One region of the Bacillus sp. P4_D3 genome, then DNA from elsewhere that is predicted to be linked to it. Evidence: predicted binding sites of a transcription regulator. Region 1 holds the regulator's gene; the other holds the start of a gene.
The links. The regulator Rex, encoded in region 1, represses fermentation and respiration genes when NADH is low (regulators of the CRP and FNR family bind a similar motif). The targets are predictions, from matches to a motif close to TTGTGAAATATTTCACAA.
Positions count from the first base shown of each region.

Region 2: AC1DTM_RS04605 (DoxX family membrane protein) is a predicted target of Rex. The motif match lies at 4,172-4,189, and genes of this name have one in related genera.

Region 1 is NZ_JBFUIN010000054.1:570-14,084, reverse strand. Features, by position in the region: gene rimI (ribosomal protein S18-alanine N-acetyltransferase) at 1-192, shown strand, start outside; gene tsaD (tRNA (adenosine(37)-N6)-threonylcarbamoyltransferase complex transferase subunit TsaD) at 192-1,208, shown strand; gene abc-f (ribosomal protection-like ABC-F family protein) at 1,643-3,565, opposite strand; gene AC1DTM_RS09990 (redox-sensing transcriptional repressor Rex) at 3,753-4,382, shown strand; gene AC1DTM_RS09985 (YdiK family protein) at 4,412-4,603, opposite strand; gene AC1DTM_RS09980 (CPBP family intramembrane glutamic endopeptidase) at 4,600-5,349, opposite strand; gene groES (co-chaperone GroES) at 5,752-6,036, shown strand; gene groL (chaperonin GroEL) at 6,074-7,711, shown strand; purine riboswitch at 7,850-7,951, shown strand; gene guaA (glutamine-hydrolyzing GMP synthase) at 8,116-9,654, shown strand; purine riboswitch at 9,810-9,911, shown strand; gene AC1DTM_RS09960 (NCS2 family permease) at 10,040-11,365, shown strand; gene AC1DTM_RS09955 (response regulator transcription factor) at 11,511-12,212, shown strand; gene AC1DTM_RS09950 (sensor histidine kinase) at 12,196-13,515, shown strand, end outside.
Region 2 is NZ_JBFUIN010000013.1:32,334-38,232, reverse strand. Features, by position in the region: gene glmS (glutamine--fructose-6-phosphate transaminase (isomerizing)) at 1-513, shown strand, start outside; partial or broken gene AC1DTM_RS04615 (PDDEXK family nuclease) at 605-951, shown strand; gene AC1DTM_RS04610 (S9 family peptidase) at 1,198-3,156, shown strand; gene AC1DTM_RS04605 (DoxX family membrane protein) at 3,621-4,127, opposite strand; gene AC1DTM_RS04600 (SDR family oxidoreductase) at 4,504-5,277, shown strand; gene AC1DTM_RS04595 (methionine ABC transporter permease) at 5,326-5,899, opposite strand, start outside.

The DNA of each region.
Region 1 (13,515 bases):
GATGCCTTATTGAAAGAAGTCATTTCCGAAGCGAAAGGGTTAGGAGTAAAAACAATGACACTTGAAGTACGCGTGTCAAATGAAGTAGCAAAGCAGTTATACAGAAAATACGGATTTCAAAATGGTGGGATTCGTAAACGATACTATGCAGACAATCAGGAAGATGGTCTTGTAATGTGGGTGAATATATAATGGAAAAAAACACAATTATACTTGGTATTGAAACAAGCTGTGACGAAACAGCTGTAGCAGTTGTTAAAAATGGAACGGAAATCATTGCGAATGTCGTTGCATCGCAAATTGAAAGTCATAAGCGTTTTGGCGGAGTTGTACCAGAGATTGCATCCCGTCATCATGTAGAAGAAATCACAGTTGTGTTAGAAGAAGCTTTAAAAGAAGCGAATATCACTTTTGAGGATATTGATGCAATTGCTGTAACAGAAGGCCCAGGTTTAGTCGGAGCACTTTTAATAGGTGTAAATGCAGCGAAAGCTGTGGCTTTTGCTCATGATATCCCTCTAGTTGGTGTTCATCATATTGCTGGTCATATTTATGCGAACCGTTTAGTAAAAGAAGTACAATTCCCGTTACTATCGCTTGTTGTATCCGGTGGACATACGGAGCTTGTTTATATGAAAGAACATGGTTCATTTGAAGTGATTGGTGAAACGCGAGATGATGCGGCAGGAGAAGCTTACGATAAAGTAGCTCGTACATTATCAATGCCTTATCCAGGTGGTCCTCATATTGATCGCCTTGCGCATGAAGGAAAACCAACAATTGATTTGCCTCGTGCGTGGCTAGAACCTGATTCGTATGATTTCAGCTTTAGTGGATTGAAATCAGCAGTTATCAACACTGTGCATAACGCAAAACAGCGCGGTATAGAAATTGCACCAGAAGATTTAGCAGCAAGTTTCCAAGAAAGTGTAATAGATGTACTTGTAACGAAAGCGTCCCGTGCAGCAGATGCTTATAATGTAAAACAAGTGCTTCTTGCTGGTGGAGTAGCTGCTAATAAAGGGCTTCGTGCACGTTTAGCAGCAGAATTTGCACAAAAAGAAAATATAGAGCTAATTATTCCTCCTCTATCTTTATGCACAGATAATGCAGCGATGATTGCGGCTGCAGGTACAATTGCATACGAACAAGGAAAACGCGCTACATTAGCTTTAAATGCAAATCCAGGATTAGATATTGAAGCATAGTTATACACAAAATTAACCACAGATTGTGGATAAAACCCGTATTATCTGTTGATAATACGGGTTTTTTTGTGTACATAAAATGTGTATAACTTTTTGTGTGACTGTGGATAATGTGGAAAAGTTATTTGGGAGTTTATATTATAAAGGTGGATATGTGCATAACCTTGTGGATAACATAGTGGAAGTCTGACCTTTGTAGAAATTCTTTTTTGGGAAATAAAAAACAAGGAGATGTCCAAAAAACATTTTGAAACATCCTCCACTTGTTATATAAGGTGCTACTATTGTCAATCCTTGTCGGTAAATCGATATTTCTTGTCGAATCGTTTATATAATTTCATTTACTATGGTATTGATTCCAAAAGAGAAAATAAAAAGGAGGTCATCTCGTCAAAAAGACCGACTTATGAGACATCCCCCTCTTTTAAATTCTCTTATATATGCAGTTCTTCCCATTCTGCCATACAAGCTTCAAGCTGTTCTTGCAGTTTTTGTTTTTTAGTTGTAATTTCACTAGCCTTTTCATAATCTGCATATATTTCTGGTAAGCAAAGCTGATCTTCTAACGTAGCAATTTCTTCTTCTAAGCCTACGATATTTTGTTCCAGTTCTTCAATTTTTCGAGTACGTTGACGCTCTAACTGTTTACGTTCTTTTTCTTCGAGATAATTTAATTTTTCTTGTGCCACCACTTTTTGAACAGGTACTTCATCTTCTTGCTCTAGTTCCGCACGTTCAATCATTTCATTTTTCTTTTCAACGTAATAATCGTAATCACCTAAATATTCTTGTGCACCTTCTGTTGATAACTCAACAACGGTTGTCGTTACGCGATTAATAAAGTAGCGGTCATGAGAGACGAATAGAAGAGTACCTGGGTAATCAATTAAAGCATTCTCCAAAATCTCTTTACTATTTAAATCAAGATGGTTTGTTGGTTCATCGAGAATTAATAAATTGGATTTTTGCATCATAAGTTTTGCAAGAGCTAGTCGAGCCTTTTGTCCACCACTAAGAGAAGATACTGGTTTGAGTACATCATCCCCTGTGAATAAAAAGTTGCCTAGTATAGTGCGAATTTCTTTTTCAGGTTGCAGGGGATATTCATCCCATAGTTCATTTAAAACTCGCTTCGAAGATGTTAAGTTGGCTTGTTCTTGATCATAATAACCAACAGATACATTTGACCCGAAAGCAACGTTTCCATGTAATAGCTGTAACTTATTCACAATGGATTTTAATAATGTAGATTTTCCAATTCCGTTTGGCCCAACTAAGGCAACACTGTCACCGCGAGTTAAGCGCATATTTACATGTTCAATAATCGGTTCCTGATAATAGCCAATAGTTGCATCTTTAACTTGTAAAACATCATTTCCACTTTGTTTTTCAATATCGAAGTGGAAGGAAGCTGATTTAGAATCGCCTAATGGTCTAGCTAATACTTCCATTCTGTCTAATTGTTTACGGCGACTTTGAGCACGTTTTGTCGTAGATGCACGAGCTATATTTTTTTGCACAAAGTCTTCCAGTTTAGAAATTTCATCTTGTTGTTTTTCATAACGCTTCATCTCTTGCTCGTATAGAGCTGATTTTGAGTCTAAATATTTACTGTAGTTACCAACAAATCGTCGGCTTTCCTTATTAGAAATTTCGTATACTTGTGTAACGAGTTTATCTAAGAAATAACGGTCATGGGAAACGATTAAAATCGCGCCGGGATAGCCTTGTAAATATTGTTCAAGCCATGTTAGTGTCTCAATGTCCAAATGGTTTGTAGGTTCGTCTAAAATAAGTAAGTCTGGTCTAGTTAATAATAATTTCCCAAGAGCTAATCGAGTCTTTTGTCCACCACTTAATGTGGAAATTGTCGTCTGATGCGTTTCAACTGGGAAGCCAAGACCGCTTAGAATCGAGCGTATATCCGCTTCGTACTGATAGCCGCCTTGATCTTTATAATCTAATTGTAATTGGTCATAATCAGCTAATAATTTCTCATATATAGCCGCATTTGAAAAGTTTTCTTCTTTTCCCATCTCTTGCTCTAGCTTTCGAAGTTTTGTCTCCATCTGCTGTAGATGTGTAAAGACGGTTAACATTTCATCCCAAATTGTTAAAGACGTTTCTAATCCGGTATTTTGAGCTAAATACCCCATTGAGACATCTTTTGGTTTTATAATTTCACCACCATCATGAGATAACTCGCCAGCTATTATTTTTAATAATGTAGATTTTCCGGCTCCATTTCGTCCGACTAATGCGATACGATCTTTTGTTTGTACTTCCAATTTTATGTTTGCAAGAATCGTTTCTGCACCGTATAATTTCGAAAGCCCATTCACTTGTAATAATATCAATGTTTTCACCTCAAATAATTTCTTAACTTTGCCATGTTTATATTTCTCAATCATACTAAAAATAGTGTATAGTTTAAAATAAAGAGAGAATACTTCTTCTCTTTATTATACAAGGAAATTCATGAGTACTAAACTTCTGTATTTGATTCAAGTATAAGAATAAAGATAGGAAGAGAGGAGAGGTTATATGGATCAGCAAAAAATTCCACAGGCCACTGCCAAACGATTGCCTCTATACTATCGATTTATCCAAAACTTATCTCTTTCTGGTAAGCAACGTGTTTCATCAGCCGAATTGAGTGAAGCGGTAAAGGTTGATTCCGCAACTATTCGAAGAGATTTTTCATATTTTGGAGCGTTAGGGAAAAAAGGATATGGATATAACGTAAATTATTTATTATCATTTTTCCGTGAAACACTCGACCAAGATGATATAACACGTGTGGCACTTATTGGAGTAGGTAATTTAGGGACCGCTTTCTTACATTATAATTTCACGAAAAACAATAATACAAAAATTGAAATGGCGTTTGATGTTAGTGAAGAGAAAGTTGGAACAGAAATCGGAGGAATTCCTGTATATCATTTGGATGAATTAGAAGAACGTTTATCAACTGATATACAAGTGGCAATATTAACGGTACCCGCTACAGTAGCGCAATCTGTGGCAGATAGATTGGCAGAAACGAACGTGCATGGTATTTTAAATTTCACACCAGCACGCTTAAATGTGTCAGAGAATATAAGAATTCATCACATTGATTTAGCTGTAGAGTTACAAACGCTTGTTTACTTTTTGAAGAATTATCCACAATAAAACGCAGAGGAGATGACCTCTGCGTTTTATTATTGTTTTTTCTTTGTGAATTTAACTAAGATAAGGCGAAGTGCCAAATTAAAATCAATTGTTGCCATAACTGCAAATAGTATTGTCCACATATTCCAGATTGTATCTGTTACGTTCGTAATGGCGAAGCGTGTAAAGATACATCCAAGAAGAAAGTACAATACAGCCATGAACAATGGTGAGTTTCTCATACTAAAAATCCTCCGATAAAGCCTTGCATTTTTTCAGCTTCTTTAATCATTTCTTGAATTTGCTCATTACTTACTACAACTTGAGCAACTGCAACTAATGTATTCATTGCAACATGAGCTGCAATAGGAACTATAATTCGTTTCGTTTTTACGTATAAAAAGGCGAATACGAGCCCCATAGAAGTGTATACCAATAAGTGAGTAAAATCAAAATGAATCGCCGCGAATACAAGTGAACTAATGATAGCGGCAATAAAGAAGTTAAACTTCTTATAAAGTGTACCGAATAAAATTTTTCTAAATACGATTTCTTCCAAAATAGGTCCTATTATAGATATGACAATAAGGAACCAAGGTGTCGTTCTTGCGATGTCCATAAGTCTTGCTGTATTTTCAGATCCCGGTGTAATCCCTAATAAACGCATTTCGATCATACCGGCAATGCTTTGTGAGAACAGCGCTAAGAAGAAACCAATAAAAATCCACCCAATTGTAGCTGGAACAGTAGAGCGCATTTTATCTAAATGCCTGTCACGAATGTCTGTTCTGAGTAACCAAAGTACAACGCATAATGCAATGAAAAAGCTAATGATAGCCCAATGACCAGTTATGAGCTGAAGTTTTTCCTCTCTAGTAAATCCCCTATTATCGTATAGTCCAGTTTTCAGGAGAAGCGGTAACCCGGCAATGCCTGATAACTGCATTAAAATGTATGTAACGATAATCCACCAATATTGTTTTTTCAAATGGTTTAACCATCCTTTCTAACGCTAGTGTATGAGATAAGGTAGGATAACATGTAAATATGCTACCTACGATATAAACTTTCATCTGAATTATATTTTTTTTGTAAATAAGTATTTGAAAATAAAATAGGAGACAGGAAAAAGTTGTACGTTTAGCGAAAACAACTTAGGGTGTCTTTCATATTGTAACATACAAGAAGTGGGAACAACGATTCATATAGTAAAGGTAGTAGAAGAAGTAATGATATCTAGGAAAGTGCATAAAGTAATTTGCGAAAAAATTATGATTTTTTTACTTGCAAAAGAAATTGAGATTATTTATTATTAGAAGTGTGTTAGCACTCGTGTGACTTGAGTGCTAATAAATAAAATTTACATAACAAAATGAGGAGGTTATTGTTCATGCTAAAGCCATTAGGTGATCGCGTTGTAATTGAACTTGTTCAAGCAGAAGAAAAAACAGCAAGTGGTATTGTATTACCAGAAACTGCAAAAGAAAAACCACAAGAGGGTAAAGTTATTGCAGTAGGTACAGGCCGAGTGCTTGAAAATGGTGAGCGTGTTGCTTTAGAGGTAGCAGCAGGTGATCTTATCATCTTCTCAAAATATGCAGGTACTGAAGTGAAATACGAAGGTACAGACTACTTGATTTTACGTGAAAGTGACATTTTAGCAATTATCGGTTAATTATATACATTTTAAAAATCCAAGGGGGTCAATTATTATGGCAAAAGATATTAAATTTAGTGAAGAAGCACGTCGTTCGATGCTTCGCGGTGTCGACACTCTTGCAAACGCAGTAAAAGTAACGCTTGGACCAAAAGGTCGTAACGTTGTACTTGAGAAAAAATTCGGTTCACCACTTATTACAAATGACGGTGTAACAATCGCAAAAGAAATCGAATTAGAAGATGCATTCGAAAACATGGGTGCGAAATTAGTAGCAGAAGTTGCTAGCAAAACAAACGATGTAGCTGGTGACGGAACGACAACTGCAACTGTATTAGCGCAAGCTATGATTCGTGAAGGTCTTAAAAACGTAACAGCTGGTGCAAACCCAATGGGTCTTCGTAAAGGTATCGAAAAAGCTGTTACTGCTGCAATTGAAGAATTAAAAGCGATTTCTAAACCAATCGAAGGTAAATCTTCTATCGCACAAGTAGCTGCTATTTCTTCGGCTGACGAAGAAGTAGGTCAATTAATCGCTGAAGCAATGGAGCGCGTTGGTAACGACGGCGTTATTACTTTAGAAGAATCTAAAGGATTCACAACAGAATTAGACGTAGTAGAAGGTATGCAATTTGATCGTGGATATGCATCTCCTTACATGATTACTGATTCTGACAAAATGGAAGCAGTTCTTGATAACCCATACATTTTAATTACTGATAAAAAGATTTCTAACATCCAAGAAATCTTACCAGTATTAGAGCAAGTGGTACAACAAGGTAAACCACTTCTTATCATTGCTGAAGATGTAGAAGGCGAAGCGTTAGCTACATTAGTAGTGAACAAACTTCGTGGTACATTCAATGTAGTAGCTGTTAAAGCTCCTGGATTTGGTGACCGTCGTAAAGCAATGCTAGAAGATATCGCAATCTTAACTGGTGGCGAAGTAATCACTGAAGAATTAGGACGTGACTTAAAATCTGCTACAGTTGAATCTTTAGGACGTGCTGGTAAAATTGTTGTAACGAAAGAAAACACAACTGTAGTTGAAGGTATTGGAAATTCACAACAAATCGAAGCTCGCATCGGTCAAATCCGCGCGCAATTAGAAGAAACTACTTCTGAATTCGATCGTGAAAAATTACAAGAGCGTCTTGCTAAACTTGCGGGCGGTGTAGCAGTAATTAAAGTAGGTGCAGCAACTGAAACTGAGTTAAAAGAGCGCAAACTTCGCATTGAAGATGCACTTAACTCAACTCGTGCAGCAGTAGAAGAAGGTATCGTTGCAGGTGGTGGTACTTCACTTATGAACGTATACACAAAAGTAGCTTCTATCGTAGCTGAAGGCGACGAAGCAACAGGTATCAACATCGTACTTCGTGCACTAGAAGAGCCAGTTCGTCAAATCGCAATCAACGCTGGTCTAGAAGGATCTGTAGTTGTAGAGCGTCTAAAAGGCGAAAAAGTAGGCGTTGGTTTCAACGCAGCTACTGGCGAATGGGTTAACATGCTTGAGTCTGGTATCGTAGATCCAGCTAAAGTAACTCGTTCTGCACTTCAAAACGCAGCATCTGTTGCAGCTATGTTCTTAACAACTGAAGCTGTAGTTGCTGACAAGCCAGAACCAGCTGGTTCTGCTGGAATGCCTGACATGGGCGGCATGGGCATGGGCGGTATGGGCGGAATGATGTAATTCCGTTTGCTCGAAAAACATCCATTTCTATATAGAAATGGATGTTTTTTGTGTTTTTGAGCGCAGGAAATTAATTTCTGTAGAATTTTGTCGCTTTCTCTCTTGACCATACTCATACTTCATTGTTAGAATCTAGGAAGATAATATAAAACGATCCTTCATATATCCTCAATGATATGGTTTGAGAGTCTCTACCGGGTTACCGTAAACAACCTGACTATGAAGGCAGTGTGTCTTATATTTATAAAGAGCGGAAGACTATCTTTCTTTATAAAGCCAGACCCCTGCCTTTCTTTGTTATGAGACTAGAGGCGGAGGACTGGCTTTTTTTATTATATTGGTAATTCTTTTTGCTAAATTGGTGAAAATATTTATATACGAGAACTAACGTTGGGGTGATTATTTTGAAGAAGCAGCATGATACAATTATCGTTTTAGATTTTGGGAGTCAGTACAATCAGTTAATAGCACGTCGAATTCGTGAGTTCGGTGTATACAGTGAACTTCATCCGCATACAATTACTGCAGAAGAAATTAAAGCAATGAATCCAAAAGGGATCATTTTCTCTGGTGGACCAAATAGTGTATACGGTGAAGGTGCATTACATTGTGATGAAAAAATCTTTGAACTAGGATTACCGATTTTCGGTATCTGTTACGGTATGCAGCTTATGACGCAACACTTCGGTGGTAAAGTAGAACGTGCCAACCACCGTGAGTATGGAAAAGCTGTTCTTAAAGTAGAGAACGAATCAAAATTATATGCGAACCTTCCAGAAGAGCAAGTTGTATGGATGAGCCATGGTGACTTAGTAACTGGTTTACCTGAAGGATTCGTAGTAGATGCAACAAGTGAGTCTTGTCCAATTGCTGGTATGAGCAATGAAGACAAAAACTTATATGGTGTACAATTCCACCCAGAAGTACGTCACTCTGAGCACGGTAACGATTTAATTAAAAACTTCGTATTCGGCGTATGTGGTTGTTCTGAAGGATGGAACATGGAGAACTTTATCGAAGTAGAATTAGAGAAGATCCGTGAAACTGTTGGAGACAAAAAAGTACTATGCGCACTTAGCGGCGGTGTAGACTCTTCTGTTGTAGCAGTATTAATTCATAAGGCGATTGGTGACCAATTAACATGTATTTTCGTGGACCACGGTTTACTTCGTAAAGATGAAGCAGAAGGTGTTATGAAAACATTTAGCGAAGGCTTCCATATGAACGTTATTAAAGTGGATGCGAAAGAACGCTTCATGAACAAGTTAAAAGGTGTAGAAGATCCAGAACAAAAGCGTAAAATCATCGGTAATGAATTCATTTACGTATTTGATGATGAAGCTTCTAGATTAAAAGGAATGGACTTCCTAGCGCAAGGTACACTTTACACGGACATCGTTGAAAGTGGTACAGCAACTGCACAAACAATTAAATCTCACCATAACGTTGGTGGACTTCCAGAAGACATGCAGTTCAAATTAATTGAGCCTTTAAACACTTTATTTAAAGATGAAGTACGTGTATTAGGATCAGAATTAGGAATTCCTGATGAAATCGTATGGCGTCAACCGTTCCCAGGTCCAGGACTTGGTATTCGTGTATTAGGTGAAATTACAGAAGAGAAATTAGAAATCGTTCGTGAATCTGATGCGATTTTACGTGAAGAAATCCAAAAAGCAGGATTAGAACGTGAAGTTTGGCAATACTTCACTGCGCTTCCTGGTATGCGTAGTGTAGGTGTTATGGGTGACGAGCGTACTTACGATTACACAGTAGGTATCCGTGCAGTAACATCTATCGATGGTATGACAGCTGACTGGGCACGTATCCCTTGGGACGTATTAGAGAAAATCTCTGTACGTATCGTAAACGAAGTAAAACACGTTAACCGTATCGTGTATGATATAACGAGTAAGCCACCAGCAACTATTGAGTGGGAATAGTATTATAATGAAAGATCCATCTATCATTTTATGCATAGATGGATCTTTTTGTTTTTAAGTGATTATACGAACGAAAATATAAAAATATATAAAAATGTTCGTTTTTAAATTGACACACACCCTATTGTGAGTTAATATGAGTATGTAATTCAAACAAAAAGTGAATATTATGCCGTCGTATAATATCGGGGATATGGCCCGAAAGTTTCTACCTAGCTACCGTAAATGGCTTGACTACGAGGCGTTTGTATAAAGATGAGGGGAAACTTGTCTTTGTTTATAGAACGCTTCCATGTATATGCAATGGGAGCCTTTTTTATTTTTATAGATAAAAGAGGGCTAGGGTGAAATACGGCGAGTAATCATATAACGGGGGAAACGTAGGATGAAACGCTATTTTCAGTTTGATGAGCTCGGTACGAATTATAAGACTGAGTTCATAGCAGGGTTAACGACATTTCTATCTATGGCTTACGTACTATTTGTCAATCCTGCTACGCTGTCGCTTGGAAATGTTAAAGGGTTACCAGCAGGTACAGGAATGGATCCAGGTGCAGTATTCGTTGCTACAGCATTAGCAGCGGCGATTGGTTCGTTAATCATGGGGATATTTGCGAAGTATCCGATTGCTTTAGCGCCAGGTATGGGAATAAACGCGTTCTTTGCTTATACAGCGGTGTTAACGATGGGAATTCCGTGGCAAACGGCGATTGCTGGAACATTAATGTCAGGTATTATCTTTATTATTCTTACTGCTTCAGGTATTCGTGAAAAAATCATTAATGCAATTCCAGTAGAGTTAAAGTTTGCAGTAGCGGCGGGTATCGGATTATTCATTGCCTTCCTTGGATTCCAAAATGCCGGAATTATCGTAAAAAATGATGCTGTCCTTGTTGGATTAGGGGATTTAACGAAGGGTACAACGTTGCTGGCGATTTTCGGAGTTGTTATTACAATCATCTTCATGATTAGGAAAATAAATGGTGCTGTTTTCTACGGTATGATTCTTACGGCAATCTTAGGAGTAGCAACAGGATTAATTGATACTCCGAAAGCTGTAGTGGGAGCAATACCGAGTCTAGAACCAACGTTCGGTGTGGCGTTAACTCACTTTGGAGATATTTTCACTGTTGAAATGGCGATTGTTATTATCACGTTTTTCTTTATCGATTTCTTTGATACAGCAGGTACGCTTGTAGCGGTTGCGAATCAAGCGGGATTAATGAAGAACAATAAATTACCACGTGCAGGAAAAGCATTATTTGCAGATGCGGTTGCAACTGTAATTGGTGCAATTCTAGGTACATCTACTACAACGTCTTACATTGAATCGTCTGCAGGGGTAGCAGCAGGAGGACGTTCTGGATTTACAGCAGTTGTAACAGCAGGATTCTTCTTACTGGCACTTTTCTTCTCGCCACTATTAAGTGTTGTGACACCAGCTGTAACGGCACCAGCTCTAATTATTGTAGGAATCTTGATGGTTTCATCTTTAGGAGAAATTGATTGGAAGAAATTCGAGATTGCAGTACCGGCATTCTTTACAATCATCTCTATGCCACTTACGTATAGTATCGCAACAGGAATCGCGATTGGATTTATCTTCTATCCAATTACAATGGTTGTGAGTGGTCGTCGTAAAGAGATTCATCCAATTATGTATGTTATGGGAGTTTTATTCGTACTATATTTCATCTACGTTCGTAAATAAAAGGGGTTTTTTGAAAGGTCTAGACTTAAGGGGAGTCTAGACCTTTTTTGCGTCTTCAGAAAATCTTAAGGATTTCCGAGCGTTTTTCTTCAGAAGTTTTCTTATAATAGAAGTTAGGGATTAAAAAACTGATGGGGGAGATATTATGGCCGAGGAAACGATACTTGTTGTAGATGATGAAAAAGAAATTAGGAACCTTATTACAATTTATTTAAAGAACGAAGGATATAAAGTACTGCAAGCAGGGGACGGAGAAGAAGGGTTACGTATATTAGAAGAAAATGAAGTGCACTTAGTCGTATTAGATATTATGATGCCGAAAGTAGATGGTATTCATATGTGTATGAAAGTAAGGGAAGCGAAGGAAATGCCGATTATTATGCTTTCGGCAAAAACGCAAGATATGGATAAAATTTTAGGATTAACAACAGGTGCAGATGATTACGTAACAAAACCGTTTAATCCGTTAGAGTTAATCGCAAGAATTAAATCTCAGCTACGTCGTTATATGAAAATGAATGGTTTTGCTATTCAAAATGAGGACGAGTTAGAAATTGGGAATATGGCAATAAACATCTCAACTCATAAAGTCATTGTAGAGGGAGAAGAAGTGAAGTTAACTCCAAGGGAATTTTCAATTTTAGAATTGCTAGCTCGTAATCCAGGTATGGTCTTTAGTGCTGAGCAAATTTATGAAAAAGTTTGGAACGAAAGATCTTTCCAGTCTGATAACACTGTAATGGTACATATTCGAAAAGTACGTGAAAAGATTGAGGAGAATCCAAGGAAGCCGAGATATATAAAAACAGTATGGGGAGTGGGGTATAAGATTGAAAAAGATATTTAATCCATTTACTTATGTTAGGAAAGCTAGAACATTAGTGGAGAAATTAGTGAAGAGTGTACGGCGGAGTATAAGAATTCAACTGATTACTACTTTCGCAGCTTGTGCGTTATTAGGAGTTTTATCAACGAAAGCAGCAGCACCATTTTTTGAAAATGCAAATCGTGAGGCTACTATCGATTATCGAGCTGGTATGGAGCGAATTAATCAACAAGCTCAAAGTGCTGCAAATAGCTCAGTTCATGAAAATAAATTAGAAGCCATATCAAATATGATTGAAATAGAGAACCAAAATTTAGAGCAAGGATCTAGAGCTTTAAAGATATTGGTTACTGACGAAAGCGGGAAAGTTTTATATAAAACGAAGCAGGCACAAGAAGAGCAAATAGATTTGCATAATACGATTCGTAATGCAGCATCGTTTGCGATTAATTATACAAATGGTAGAGAAGTATTTGAAAGTACAAGAAAAGAGTTTATAGCTTTTTCACCTATTACTATAGAAGGAAAGAATTTGTACATGTTTGTTAGTGGAATTCCAGAGGGAGAAGTAATGTATGACACGCAAGAAGGGCCATTCCCGTTTTTAATTGGTGTGCTCGTATTCATTTTCTCTTTCTTCTATATAACAAAGAGAAAGATGAAGCAGATCGAAGCGATGGCAGAAGGTGTGAAAGAAATAGAAAAAGGAAACTTGGCTTATCGTATTGAGAAGAAAGGTGAAGATGAGATTGCGTCTTTAACTGAGAATATTAATAATATGGCAGAAGAGCTTATGAATAATATAGAAAAGGAACGTAAATTAGAGAAGCAAAAGAATGAGCTTATTACGAATGTATCTCATGATTTGCGTACGCCGCTTACTTCTATTATGGGATACTTACGATTACTTAGAGACTCTAAATATGAAAATAAAGAGCAACATGATGAGTATACTAAAATTGCTTTTGCAAAGTCGGAGCAGTTAAAGAATTTAATAGAAGATTTATTTGAGTATACGAAGTTAACAAATGAACAAGTTGTATTAGAAAAACAAGAAGTATGTGTAAATGAGTTGCTTGATCAATTAATAGAAGAGTTAGTACCACAGGCAGAAGAGCACGGGCTTTCATTTGTTAAAAAATTTCCTGAAGAACGTGCGCATGCAATGATTGACTCGGAAAAGATGGTCCGTGTATTCGACAACTTGCTAATGAATGCGATTAAGTATAGTAAAGATGATGGAGAGATAAAAGTTTCTCTGCAAAGACAGCGCAGGGATATACAAATTGTTATTGCAAATCATAGTGAAGAGTTTACGAGAGAA
Region 2 (5,899 bases), on a different contig from region 1:
GAATTAGGACTTGTAGCAAATGCAATGGTAGTACTTTGTGATCAAAAAGAAGAAATGGACGCATTAGCAAAACAATTTTTAGCAACAACGCGTAACTGCTTCTTCATCGGACGTAGCGTAGACTTCTTCGTAGGTTTAGAAGGTGCGTTAAAACTAAAAGAAATCTCTTACATCCAAGCAGAAGGATTTGCTGGAGGAGAATTAAAACACGGTACAATCGCCTTAATCGAAAATGGTACACCAGTTATCGCACTTGCTACACAAGAGCACGTAAACCTTGGAATTCGTGGTAACGTGAAAGAAGTAGTAGCACGCGGAGCTAACCCATGTATCATCTCAATGAAAGGCTTAGAAATGGAAGGTGACAGCTTCGTATTACCAGCTGTACACGAAGCACTAGCACCGCTAGTAGCAGTTATTCCATTCCAACTTATTTCATACTACGCAGCGCTTCACCGCGAGTGTGATGTTGATAAGCCACGTAACTTAGCTAAGTCTGTTACGGTTGAGTAGGAAATTGGTAGAGTAACTAGTTTATTGTGGATTTAAAATAAAGTTGTGAAGCTTTGCCCTTTTGGATATTTTTATCTAAAGGGGTGTTTTTGTGTCGAAAAGAAAAAGAACAACTAAAATCGATAAGTGGCTTAAAGAGGTTAGTGAAGCAGATTATCAGCCTTGGCTTAAAATTTAAAGTGTTTCCTCATTAGGGTGTTCAACAAGATTAAAAGGTATAAAGACCGCCAGACAACAGGAATTTTTATCAGATTTGGAACGGAACTACTTTCATTTAACTGAATTTTCCGTTATCGTTTAGATATTCGTGAACAATTTCCTTTATTACCACAAGAAGAGGCGATTATTATTGCTGAAGAGCTTGGGATTAAACACCCAGCTGATCCAATTATTATGACAACGAACTTTTTATTAACAGTTAGTAAAGGTTGGGGTATTACAGTGGTGAAAGCTAAACACAGTTCTAAAGGGTTCAGCATATGGCAGAGGTTTTATCCCGCTAATTTCGGGCAGTAAGACTCCCCGAAATTCGGCGAATGCGAGGAAGTTAGGTGGGAGTCGGGCTGCCCGTAAAAACCCGATTGGTGGGGGCTAATAATCAGTGGGTGATGGAAACCATCCCCACTGATTAAAGTTTCACTTTATTGAACAAATTAGATTACTAGATATTACGAGGGGGTATTAATGAAAATGAAAGAAAAAACATATCTAAGTATAGAAGAGAGTATTTCATTACCAACCGTATCAAGTACAAACATAAGGGATGATGGCAAGAACGTAGCATTTGTTAAGAAGACGACTAACTGGAAAGACAATACATATAGGAATCATGTATGGGTATATGAAAAAGATAAGGGGCAGAGTAACCCATTAACAAATGGGGATATAGATAGTGCATGTCCATTATGGTCTCCAAATTCTAGGAACATCGCATACCTTAGCCCTGTTGGTAATGGGAAAAATCAGATCTTTGTTAAGTCGATAGATGGTTATGGCGTGGTTCAAATTACTGATGAGAAAGAAGGGGTCAGTAATTTTAAATGGGAGCCTACTGGCAAGGGTTTTTATTATGTTGCGCAGTCAAAAGAATGCGAGGAGATAAAGAAACGTAAGGAACTATATGGAGATTTTCAACATATAGGTAAGGAACACCAGAATAATTGTTTATACTACATTGAAATAGAAAAAGTGATACAAAATGATAAAGGGGAACGAGAAATTAGCGGTGTTTATCAATTAACGGAGGATAAGGATTTTTATATACATAACTTTGATATTTCAAATGATGGGACAAAGGTTGTATTTATGGCTACACCAAGCCTAAACGATCATATGAATGGTGATCTATACATAGTAGATGTTGAAGCTGAGGAACTACAAAAGATGAATGTAGATAAGTTGTTGGGCGGGAGCGTTTGCTTTTCTCCTGAGGGCAGCAAAATATGTTACTCAGCAAGCATAAGAGAGAAGGATTACTATAGAAACCATATACAAGAAAGTACATTAGAGATATATGATATGAATACTGGAGAGGTAATTCAGCCTCTAACAAACTTTGATAGTACGGTTATGCCATTACAGTGGACAGCTAAGGGGATTTTAATTAGATGGCAGGATAAAACTAACTATCGTATTGGATTGCTATGTGAGGATGGCACTGTGGAAATGTTAAGTGACAAAGTAGATGGCTTTATAATGGATGCTTCTATAACAAAGGATGGAAATCATATATCCTATAATAAAGCTATAACAAATGAAACCTTTGAAATCTATTTAGACGATAAAAAAATAACGGATGAAACTAGCTTTTTTAAAGGAAAACTGAAAAGTAACAGGGAAATAATCTCATGGAAAAGTAGGGATGGTCTTGAAATAGAGGGTGTTTTATCAACCCCAGTAGAGTTTGATGCCAATAAAAAATATCCCTTATTAGTAGTAATCCATGGTGGTCCAGCTTGGGCATCTTTTCCGATATTCTCAGACTGTTTTAATGAGAAATATCCGATTGAGCAGTTTATCGAAAAAGGTTTTATCGTTTTAGAGCCAAACTATAGAGGAAGTTCTGGTTATGGTAATGAGTTCTTAAAAGCAAACTATAGAAAACAGGGAATTGCTGACTACGATGATGTTATATCTGGAGTGGATAAACTAGTTGAAGAAGGGATTGCAGATAAAGATAGAGTAGGGGTTATGGGATGGAGCAACGGGGGATATATATCAGCTTTCTGTTCTACATTTAGTAATAGATTTAAAGCTATTTCAGTTGGAGGTGGAATTACTAACTGGAGTACCCATTATGTGAATACAGATATCCCTTACTTCATTAGGATGCATTTAGGAAATACTCCATGGAATGATCCAGAGATATATACGAAAACATCACCAATGACGTATATTAAATCAGCCTGTACGCCTACCTTAATCCAACATGGCGAAAAGGATGCAAGAATTCCAATTCTAAATGCATATGAGCTATATCAAGGATTAAGAGATATGGAAGTTGATACAGAATTAATTATATTTAAAGGAATGGCATATAGTTCTGACCAGCCAGGAATTCATGTGGCTATTATGAAGCAGAATTTGATGTGGTTTTCACACTATATTCTAGGAGAAAGTATGAAAGATTTTAGGGCTTTATAATGGATATTCTCACAGGATATATAAGGATGAAACAGTCGTCATAAGGAAGCTTTTTTCATATTTAGCTTGTGATTGTAGCTCTTGCTTCTGGTTCATCTGCAAGTATACGTATTATTAGATTTTCAGATAGCCTAACGTTTATATAAATATAAATTACTTCTATAGATAAATTTGTATTATATCGAATTGTGAATAGTTTAGGTGATTTATTGTATATCAAAAAACCGAAATCTGATTATAGATTTCGGTTTCGTTTTATCCCGCATTAACGGGCAGTAAAACTCCCACCTCAAAATTCGACTGGAGCAAAGAAGTTAGGTGGGAGTCGGGCTGCCCGTAAAAGCCCAATTGGTGAGGGCTAATAATCAGTGGGGGATGAACAAAACCCCACTGATTAAAGTTTCACTTTATGTGAGAAAATGATCGTGTTTCTTATTATTTGATATTTCAAAGATGAACTGTTCTTATGCAGTTTTACTTAATTTATATGCTTCACGGTTATTTTTTTTGAAAAGTTTTGGGAAAACATAACCATCTAATCCAATACATCCAGCATTCTGTCCTGCAACTAAAATGAACATAGTTAAAATAAGCAGGTTTGGGTTTACACTAACAGTTCCGCTTAATAAAAATGAAAGATTCATTATGATTCCGAAAAATGCAGCTGTTTTTGTTAATCCACCTAAAATCAAACCGAGACCTACTAAAATTTCTCCCCATTGAACTAAAAAGCTAAATAGGTCTGCGTTTGGAAGAACAAAATGTTGAAGGAAATCTGCCCACCAGCCTTGTACTGCAGGGTGACTACCTGATGCTTGAGCGATAGCGCCTTTTAGAAAACCACTTGCGTCAAAAGATTGTCCAAAAACTTTTCCTATTCCAGCAGCAAGCCATGCATATCCTATGTAAAGTCGTAAAAATAATAATATGAAAGTAGCCCGTTTATCAGTTCTTAAAAAATTGATAACCATTGAAATCCCTCCAGTATTCTATTTACATGTTTATTATATATCCATTGTGAATAAATTCACAATGGAGGAAATGTGAACGAAGATAGGTTGTGAGTAATTGTTTTATTTTTTGTAACATTTCATCTATTTTGGTAGACTAATAATAGAGATATATGGAGAGGGGGCAAAGACTCGATATGTGGATGAACTTGTAATGATTAGAAGTTGGATAGATGAATTTTTCTCTCTCATTAGCGAGGGTTTATTTAACTGTCTATAAATCATTCAAGGACTGCATATTTGGCTTGTACATCCCTTTTGTAAGGATAGATACCTATGTCGGGAAATTTATATCTCTCATATAAAATATGCGTCCTTTAATTTGGAGGAGTATATAATGAATCAATTAAAAAATAAAGTAGCAGTTGTTACAGGTGTTAGTCGTCTAGATGGTATTGGGGCAGCGATTTGTAAAGAATTAGCTGAAGCAGGATACGATATATTTTTTACGTATTGGACGAATTATGATAAAGAGATGCCTTGGGGCGTTGATCAAAATGAACAAATACAATTAAAAGAAGAGCTGATAAAGAACGGTGTTGAAGTATCAAGTATGGAGTTAGATTTAACTCGGAATGATGCGCCGGAACAACTTATAAATAAAGTTACTGAACAAATGGGGTACCCTGATATATTAATTAATAATGCAGCGTACTCTACGAATAATGATTTCTCCAATTTAACTGCTGAAGAGTTAGATAAACATTATATGGTAAATGTTCGCGGCACTACATTATTAAGTAGTAAGTTTGCTCAAGGATTTGATAAAAAATCCGGCGGTAGAATTGTTAATATTACTTCGGGGCAATTTAAAGGGCCTATGGCTGGAGAATTAGCGTATGCAACAACGAAGGGAGCTATCGATGCGCTCACTAGTACGTTGTCAGCAGAAGTGGCCCATCTAGGGATAACAGTGAATGCAATTAATCCAGGTCCAACTAATACAGGATGGATGACAGAAGAGATAAAGCAAGGATTAAAACCGATGTTTCCTTTTGGTAGAATAGGCGAACCGAAAGATGCAGCAAGGCTTATTAAGTTTTTAGTGAGCGAAGAAGCCGGATGGATTACAGGGCAGGTTATTCATTCAGAAGGTGGATTTAAGAGATAAATTTATAAATAAAAAGAAGGTATCTCATTTCAGTGAGATACCTTCTTTTTAATCTTTCTTCAATCTTCGTGCTATACCATTCCCTAATGACTGTAATCCTTGAACAAGAATGATTAAAATAAAGACTGTTGCATACATTACTTCAGGTTCGTAACGTAAATGACCGAATCGATATGCGAGATCACCAAGGCCTCCAGCACCTACAAGTCCAGCCATTGCTGTTGCACCGATTAAGCCAATCGTTGCGATTGTTAATCCAAGTACGAGAGATGGACGAGCTTCTTTAACCATGACGTGCCAAATGATTTTAATAGTAGAAACTCCCATCGCTTGATATGCTTCAATAACACCACGATCTACTTCTAGTAAAGCTGTCTCCATTAAACGTGCAATATAAGGGGCTGTGAAGACAACAAGTGGTACGATAACACCTTGCACGCCAATGGACGTTCCCATTAGAAACTTTGTAAAAGGTAAAATGAAGAATAATAGAATGATAAATGGAAGAGAACGAATGATATTAATAACTGTATTAAGAATAGGATAGATAATTTTATTTTCTCGCTGTCCACCAGGTCTCGTTAAAACAAGTGTGACACCGAGTGGTAATGCAATAAGGATA